Regions from separate parts of the Sinobacterium norvegicum genome, predicted to be linked through region 1. Evidence: riboswitches for the same ligand, from Rfam matches in the RefSeq annotation. Region 1 holds a riboswitch; the other holds the start of a gene.
What was found. Region 1 has a riboswitch for cobalamin ahead of L9P87_RS12475 (TonB-dependent receptor domain-containing protein). Riboswitches for the same ligand answer to the same signal wherever they lie in the genome.
Positions count from the first base shown of each region.

Region 2: another riboswitch for cobalamin. It lies ahead of L9P87_RS17475 (CbtB domain-containing protein); the one in region 1 lies ahead of L9P87_RS12475 (TonB-dependent receptor domain-containing protein).

Region 1 covers NZ_CAKLPX010000003.1:126,335-130,701, reverse strand. The annotation lists gene L9P87_RS12490 (AmpG family muropeptide MFS transporter) at 1-594, opposite strand, end outside; gene L9P87_RS12485 (YajQ family cyclic di-GMP-binding protein) at 599-1,081, opposite strand; gene L9P87_RS12480 (ketopantoate reductase family protein) at 1,221-2,234, shown strand; cobalamin riboswitch at 2,273-2,423, shown strand; gene L9P87_RS12475 (TonB-dependent receptor domain-containing protein) at 2,537-4,367, shown strand, end outside.
Region 2 covers NZ_CAKLPX010000008.1:14,417-18,783, reverse strand. The annotation lists gene L9P87_RS17485 (AAA family ATPase) at 1-853, opposite strand, end outside; gene L9P87_RS17480 (CbtA family protein) at 856-1,626, opposite strand; gene L9P87_RS17475 (CbtB domain-containing protein) at 1,718-1,894, opposite strand; cobalamin riboswitch at 1,926-2,122, opposite strand; gene L9P87_RS17470 (hypothetical protein) at 2,146-2,463, opposite strand; gene L9P87_RS17465 (TetR/AcrR family transcriptional regulator) at 2,742-3,341, opposite strand; gene L9P87_RS17460 (SDR family NAD(P)-dependent oxidoreductase) at 3,538-4,332, shown strand; gene L9P87_RS17455 (sulfotransferase family protein) at 4,361-4,367, shown strand, end outside.

The sequences.
Region 1 (4,367 bases):
CATACAGCCAGCCATCACCTGATAGGCCACAGACCAACTGTACCAATCGGCGATATACAACGAACCCGCACCGGCCACCAGTAGGGCCAGACGATAACCAAACACATAAGCGGCGGCCATGGCTCCTTGGTAGCGCTGCTCGAGTATCTCGATACGGTAGGCGTCGATGGCAATATCTTGTGTCGATGAGCCAAAGGCAACCATGACTGCGTAAACGGCAATCATAGTCAGCTGGCTCGACGGGTCTGCGCCGCTCATCGCCAGCAGGGCGGTGACCACAATCAACTGGCCAAATAGAATCCAACTGCGACGCTGCCCCAGTATCCGCCCCAGCATTGGAAGCTGAATACGGTCGACGACCGGCGACCAGAAGAACTTGACGGAATAGGTAATCCCCACCCAGCCAAAAAAACCTATCAAGGCCTTGCTAACCTGATAATCACTCAGCCAAGCCGTTAGAGTTGAAAACACCAGCAAAAATGGCAGCCCGGCAGAGAAGCCCAGCAGCAGCATAATCACCACACTGGGCTGGCTATAAACCTTTAGTGCCTGTGCCCAGCTGAGCTTCTCGATATCGCTTTCGATAGTCGACAACAGCTTAATCGCGGAAGTTTTTGAATTGCAGTGGCTGACCGTAGTCTTCACCGCGCAACAGGTTCATAATCTGCTGCAGGTCATCACGCTTCTTGCCCTCGACCCGCACCTGCTCATCTTGAATCGTCGCCTTGACCTTGAATTTGGTTTCTTTAATGGCCTTCATAATCTTTCGGCATGCATCCTTGTCGAGGCCATTTTTAAAGGTGATACTCTGGCGCACCGTCATCCCCGTGGTCACCATATCGGCCAAATCCATTGCCCCGGGATCGATGTTGCACTTGTGCAATGTGCCGGTCAGAATATCGACCATTTGGCTAACCTGAAACTCGGCACCGGCACTCACACCAACCACCATACCGTCGAGGTCAAATTGCGCGTCGACCCCTTTAAAATCGAAACGGGTGGTAATCACTCGGCGTGCCTGATCGACGGCGTTAGTCAGCTGGTGTTTATCAACTTCGGAAATAGTGTCAAAGCTTGGCATGATCAAACCCTTTAAAAATATGTGAATAGCGTGACGCTAGCGTATTATCACCACAGTCGCTACTATAACCGCCTAAGGGCAACTAGCAAACGTCTATCTGGACAAAACAACCAGTTAATCAAGTCAGTATAACGGTCCGATGAAGCCCAACACCGCCGCCGACATATTCAGCAAGCAGTCAATTATGCCAAGGTCTCGCTCAGCAAAGCAAAATCTCGCCGCTTCGGCATGGTATATTCTCGGTGCCGGGGCCATCGGCTGCCTGTGGGCGGCAAGTTTACAACAACAAAATATCCGAGCAACACTTGTTGTCAGAGATGAGAAGTCGATTGACTTATACAACACCAACGGTGGGCTCAGCCTCAATCGCGACCAGCAAACCGTGATGCTGGCCGCCGAGCTGGTCACACCAACACAGATCGACCAACCTATCAGCCGACTGATTGTCGCCACCAAGGCGCAGCATACCCTCGAGGCCCTGGCCAGCATTGCCGACAACCTCGCCGATGACGCCACAATATTGCTACTGCAAAACGGCATGGGCCAGCAACAGGCGGTGGTGGAACAATACCCCAGCACCCAGCTTTACTGTGGTATTAGCACCGACGGTGCCTATGTCGCCTCGCCGTTCAATATTATCCATGCCGGTGCCGGCAATACGGTGATTGGCCGCTTTCCCGAACAGCTGTCCAATGACCGCCAGCTCACGGCTCTGCTCGATGATTTACCCAACCAACAGTTAAGCCTTGAGACCAGCCATCATATTGAACCGCTGTTGTTAAAAAAAGTGTTGATCAACACCCTGATCAATCCACTGACAGCGGTTCATCAATGCCGCAACGGCGATCTGTTAGCACTGCCCGATGTCTACCTGCAGCTGCAACAATTAGCCGCCGAAGTCGATCAAGTAACACGGGCAGCTGGCCACTATCACGCCGTTGGTTCGGCGCTGGAGCTGGCCCGTGAAGTGGCCACCGCCACCGCCAACAACCGCTCCTCGATGCTGCAGGACCGTCAGGCCGGACGCCGCACCGAAATAGACTATATTCTCGGTTACTTTTGTCGGCTGGCAGAAAAGAATAATATTGCCACCCCCCTGTGTGATGCGCTGCTAAACATGGTTCGACAATGGCCAGTCAACGACCAAGCTTAATGCGCTAACCGTTGACCCCCCAACAACCCCAAGGTATAGTTCCGCCCACTGTATAAGGTGCCGTCTGACAGAGAATACTGCGACGGACTCAGGGAATTAGGTACCGACATTGGTCGAACTCCTAGGCTGCCCCCGCAACGGTATGTGTGAAAACACAAGCCCGGAACCTGCCCTTAACAGCGATGCAAACGATGACGCGGAGGGCCTCATCGCAGAGAACTACTGAGTCTGACTCACGCTGTCTGCTATTTCCCCCGCCCAATCCAACACGATGTTGAACCTACCTTGATTGGGATATAAAAATGTTTAAGAAACTCGCACTGCCCGCCGCCATTCTTGCGGCAGCCCCGGTATTTGCCACCGAAAACACCAACGATAAGATCGAAGAAACCGTCATTGTTGCCTCACGCGTTGAGACACCGGTCAGCCAGGTGTTAGCCCCTGTTACTGTGATCAGCAAGGCCGATATCGAGCGTATCCAACCACCCTCACTCGGCGCCCTACTCGACAGTACTGCCGGCGTTAATATGGTTCAAAGTGGGGGTACCGGCGCTCAAACCAGTCTGTTAATTCGCGGCTCGGCGACAGCCCAGTCTGTCGTTTTACTCGATGGCCTTCGTGTTGGCTCAGCCACCACTGGCAGTACCGCCTACCAATATTTAGACGCCAACAGTATTGAGCGTGTTGAAATTGTCCGCGGTTCACGCTCCAGCCTCTATGGCGCCGATGCCGTTGGCGGTGTTATCCAATTATTCACCAATGAAGGTCTGCGCAACCAAGACTATAACCAAGCCTATATCAAGCAGGGTTACGGATCACACAATACCCTCAATACCGCCGCCGGCATTCAAGGTCAGAGCAACAACACCTTCTACCAGGCATCAGCCTCTCACTACGAGACCGAGGGCTTTGACAGCACCGCAGAGAAAGACAACGGTAACGACGATAATGAAGCTTTCCGCAATACCACTCTTTCTGCTGCTGTAGGCCACCACTTCAGCGAAGACTTCAGCCTAAAGGCGACAGCTTACCAGTCTTTCGGTAAGAGCGAGTTCGACAATAACAAGCCGAGCAACCCCGATTGGTCGCCTGCTGACCCCAGCATTGCCGTTAATCCGTATACCGATTATCAGGTCACAGCCACATCGCTTAAGGCCGATTGGACGGTCAACAGTGTATGGCGTACCGAGGCTGTTATCGGTGCCAGTAAGGACGAAACCACGTCAAAAGACGCCTACGCCGACGACAACAACAATCTGCTGTCTTTCTACCCCTCGGAATTCAATACCCAGCGCTACTTTGCCAACTGGTTAAATGAATTCACCATCACCGACAACCAGCGCCTGATCGCCGGTATCGATGGCCAGAAAGACAGCGTTGACTCCACCGCCGACTTCTCTGAGGATGAGCGTGACAACGTCGCCGTCTATGGTCAGTATGAGATTGACTTCGAACGCACCCACTTAGCACTGTCAGGCCGCAGCGATGACAACAGCGCCTACGGCACCAACAATACTGGCCAAGTCGACTTCGGTGTTGACCTCAGCGACAACATCAACGTCGTCGCCAGCTATGGCACCGCCTTCCGTGCACCATCGTTTAACGACCTTTACTACCCCGATGATGGCTCCGCTGTCGGTAACCCCGATATTAAGCCTGAGTCATCGAAGAACAAAGAGCTGTCGATCCGCGGCCACTTCGATCTTGTCGATGTGCAGGTCAACCTCTTCCACAATGAAGTCGACGACTTAATCGAATGGGTCTACAACCCAAACACTTACTACTCTCAGCCTGAAAACGTCAGCGAAGCCACGCTCAAAGGTGTTGAAGTCGTTGTCTCTACCGAGATTGCTCAGTGGACACTCGATGCCAACTACACTCACCTGTCGGCCACTAACGAGACCACTGGGTATGATCTTGTTCAGCGCCCAGAACACAGTGCTGATTTCGATCTTCACCGTGACTTCGGCCAGTGGAGCGTCAGTCTGATGCAGCAGATCCGCTCGTCGTCATACTCCAAGAACGACCAGTACGCGACCAACGAATTGGCAGGCTATGGTCTTACCCACCTCCGCCTTGGCTATGCCGTTAACAGCGAATGGCAAGTAACCGCCGCATTGAACAACTTATTCG
Region 2 (4,367 bases), on a different contig from region 1:
GTTTAATATTCCGTCGCCTATGGTTGAGCACCAACTCAGACACCGCCGCTATATCCTCTGCTATTACCTCTGTTCGCTGCTGCCATGCGGCGTGAGCCTTGGCAGCCTGCAGACAAACGATGTCAGCACGCAAACCATCGACCGCCGCCTGCTGACATAGCTCCGCTATCGACAGCCGTAATGCCCGCTCACAGCGGACATCAACCAAGCGCTGCTGCGCCATCAACAAGCGCCGTTTGAGCGCCAACTGCTCTGCCTGGTACCGATCAATAAAGGCGGATGGATCCGCGTCAAACTGCTCACGCAGAGTCACAATATCAACTCGTTGATCGGTGGTGTAATCATTACCCAACTGCACACAGAAACCAAAACGGTCAAGTAACTGGCCACGCAATTCACCCTCATCGGGATTCATCGTCCCCAGCAACACAAAGTCCGTTGTGTGCTGATGGCTGACACCATCACGCTCGACCACATTGTGTTTCGACGCTGCCACATCAAGCAACTGATCGACCAAGGTATCAGGTAACAGATTGACCTCATCAACATAGAGAACTCCACCGTCGGCCTTGGCCAGCAGCCCCGGTTGAAAAACCACCTGCTGTTGATCCAAAACTTTTTGCAAATCCAAGCTACCGACTAACATTTCTTCACTGGCTCCCAGAGGAAGCGTCACAAAGGCAGCGTCTTCGCTCGGCAAAACATCAGCAACAGCACGTGACAATGTCGACTTAGCGGCACCTCTTGGGCCGCAGATCAGCACACCACCCACCGCTGGATTTATCGCAGCAAGAATCAACGCTTTTTTAAAAGCCGTCTGACCAACAACCGCCGTAAAAGGATAGTTAGACACAGCTATGCAGCGCTCCTGGGTGACACCGCAGCCGCCAGATAAGGGCGTACCAGACGCCTAACTGCAAAGGCTGCCGACAGTCCTAGCACCAACCAAAACAGCAAATTTGTCAGGCCACTGGCCACCACGAACTGCTCATGCAACCTTGTCAGCGCGTCAACAGCGGCAGGATCCTCATGGCTAAACATCGGCAAATCAGCATGCGGAGCACCTATGATAAAGGGAACTGCAGCAACCAGCACCGCGGCGATTTTAACGATGACTGGTGCAAAAGCAGCTATCGCCAGTGCTGCGGCGGCACAGGCAACTGCCAGCACCCACCACACTTGACGGTATTCCAACGCAGCAGCCTCAACCCCTGGAATCTCTGGCGGCAAACCGATAGCAGGCCAGATAAAAAAGGCAATAAATCCTGATAAGCCCCAAAGCACACCGGCCGCCAATGTTGGGCTGACCAGTCTATGCACACTAAGCTGAGCCATCACGGCCAGCAACACTGCGGCAAATCCTATACCGGCTAACACATTCGACAGCAGGGTATATAAACTTCGCTCCAGCCCGTCCTTAGGCCCCCAGGCCTCTGTATCATGATGATGTGCCGCCACCCCCTCAGCATGACTATGTGACGCTACAGCAGCGACAGGTTCAGCGACCTCATAGCTTTCAGCAGCAAAGATAATCGGCACCACACTCAACAATTGAACCGCCGTTAATACAACGCCTGCCAGTAGACCTACCAAGATGGCATTAAAAATTATTCCACGAAAAAACATGATTACCCTCAACCATAAAAACACTCCCCCATCAAAAAATGATGGAGATGACTATTTAATTTTTAGCAAAAACTTGAGATTAAGCGCAGGCTTAATGACAGGGAAAAGCCAAAGAGTGACGGGTATCATGAGCGGCGTTATGCGCAACATCCATTGGTGAAAAACCAACGGAAAATAGCACTAAAAAGCCAAAACAGACTGCAGTCAAGGACTGAGAAAGAGTTGAAAACGAGGTTGTACCAGCAGAATTTACTACTTGAGTAGACATAAAACTTCCTTTGCACCCACCGTGCCGTATAAGGGTTAATAGTAAACAGGCCGGTCTTCGGGCTCAGAGAGGTATTACAACAACACTTGCGCCTTCCCAGATAGTCAATTACCCAGTGGCGATGCAAGCTACTCTCTTTTACCGATGCGGGGGCAGCGATGGAATTGCACGTATGCGACCATACTTCCCGATTATCCCACTAGGGGCACCTACTTAATTGTGCAGGCAATAATACGTATCTAACCCCAGTGTTACAAGCGACAATTTAAATTTATCCGAGCGAGCGGAAGCAGGCCATAGACAGTTTGATCAACATGATCGGCAGCCGTCACAATATCGACAGCCCAGCCTAATTGCGCTAAATCAGTATTCAATGTGGATTGATAAATCTGTGAACGAAACTGCAAATAACTGCAGTGTTCATCGTCATTTAGGTAGCGATACAGCGAGGGAAGAGTAAAGCAGAAGTCAGACCCTATGCGTTTCATTTCCGGAGGAAGCGCGACTGGAACCTGACCATTAATAATTTCTTCAAAAAACTCGATCAGAGACTGATACATTTTTTGCACAAATGAGAACTAAAAATAAAAATGTTATGAGGCTTAATCAAACTCACCGACACTTTTAATTTCTCGAACAAGCGAGAAGCCAACAGAAGACAAGCCAGTAACAGCGATAGCAATTAACACAACACTCATAACAACCTCAACTTTTCATTGGTTTAGACTCATTATTACCACAAATACCGACACCAGTAATACGGTTATATACTTATCAAGAAAACAATGAGTCAGTCAAGATCGAAAGGATCAAATAAATGTATTTAAATATCTAATATTGGCTAAAATTAACTGAACAAAAGACCTACCATTTGGTGACAACGCTTTCTCCGCCCCTCGGCGTCCTCAGCCTCTACGGCTAAAAATCCAAATATTGATGTGGTCGATATTTGTACCAATTCCTCTGGAGAATACCCCTTCGGTATATCCCCTGCCTGCTGGCCCTGCAAAATACTTTGATGCAGAAAACTGAACAGCGCGTTTTCGCTCCAGTTAGCTTTAGCGGGATGGCGGATAACAAAACCAAAAACCTCTCGCCGCAATGTCTGCGGCGTCCGCTCCAACAACTCAAAAATGGCATCGATCATCTTATGGATAAGATCCAAACCGGTAGCAGAGCCAATATGTTGCTGCATCAAACTCAAGGCTCGCTGCTGGGTCCGTAACTCAAGCTCTCGCAAAAAGTCCTCTTTAGTCGGGAAGTGAGCATAAATCGTTGGCCGCGTGACACCGGCCTTCTTGGCCACCGTGTCTATCTTCATATTAGCCAGGCCAACAGCTGAGATCTCAACCATCGCCGCCTTAAAAATGACATCCTGAGTCTGCAGCCTTAGCTGCTCTCTGCGGGGCAATGCCGAATGGTTGTCACCGTCTACTGCTTTACTCATAAATCTCCACACCTACCTAGCTACTCAACCCTATGGCCAAGCATTTCACCATCAGTATACCTATAGTCAGCAGGTTACGGCAGCCCTCTATAGAACCACAAATAACTTTACATGTGTAAAGTGTAACTTTACACATGTAAACAGTTTAACTAGTCTATCAACATCGTCAATAAGCGCTAATAACAAGAGGAATATTATGCCAAGCCTAGCAAACACGACAGCAATCATTACCGGAGCCGGCCAGGGTATCGGTCGCGGCGTAGCCCGTGCCTTTGCCGCTGAGGGCGCCAACATCGTTATTGCTAACCGTAATGAGGCTAAAGGCAACGCTGTTGCCGAGGAGATCAACCAACAGTTCAGTAACACCAAGGCCATCTTTGTCGCCACCGACGTGGCCAATGAGAGCAGCGTCGCCAACCTAGTGAATGCCACTGTCTCAGCGTTTGGCGGCATCGATGTGATTGTCAACAATGCCACCCCCAGTGAGGCGATCTCTCGACTGGAGAAGATGAACAGTGCATCGATGCAGCAGAACATGGCTGTCAATTGCATGGGACCCTTTTGGCTGATGCAGAAAGCCTTCCCCTACCTTAAGAGCAGCGGCAAAGGAAGAATCATCAATATGGCCAGCCTTAATGGCATCAATGCACATCAATATACCGCCGGCTACAACAGCTCAAAAGAAGCATTACGCGCGCTCAGTCGCACAGCGGCTGTTGAATGGGGTAAGTATGGTATTACCTGCAATATTGTCTGCCCTGCAGCGATTACTGAGCCCTGGTTGAATTTCGAAAAGTATGACCCCAAAAGCGCCCAGGCGTTAATGGACACCAAGCCAATGACTCGCATGGGCGATGCTGAAAATGACATCGGCCCCATTTGTACATTCCTGGCCAGCGAGCCCTCTCGCTACATCACCGGCAACACCATTCACGCCGATGGCGGCGGCCATATCAACGGCGTGCCATGGAAATTTGAGCTACCCGAATAACCCCCTTTTAACAGACCAAGGAACTAGCATGGCTA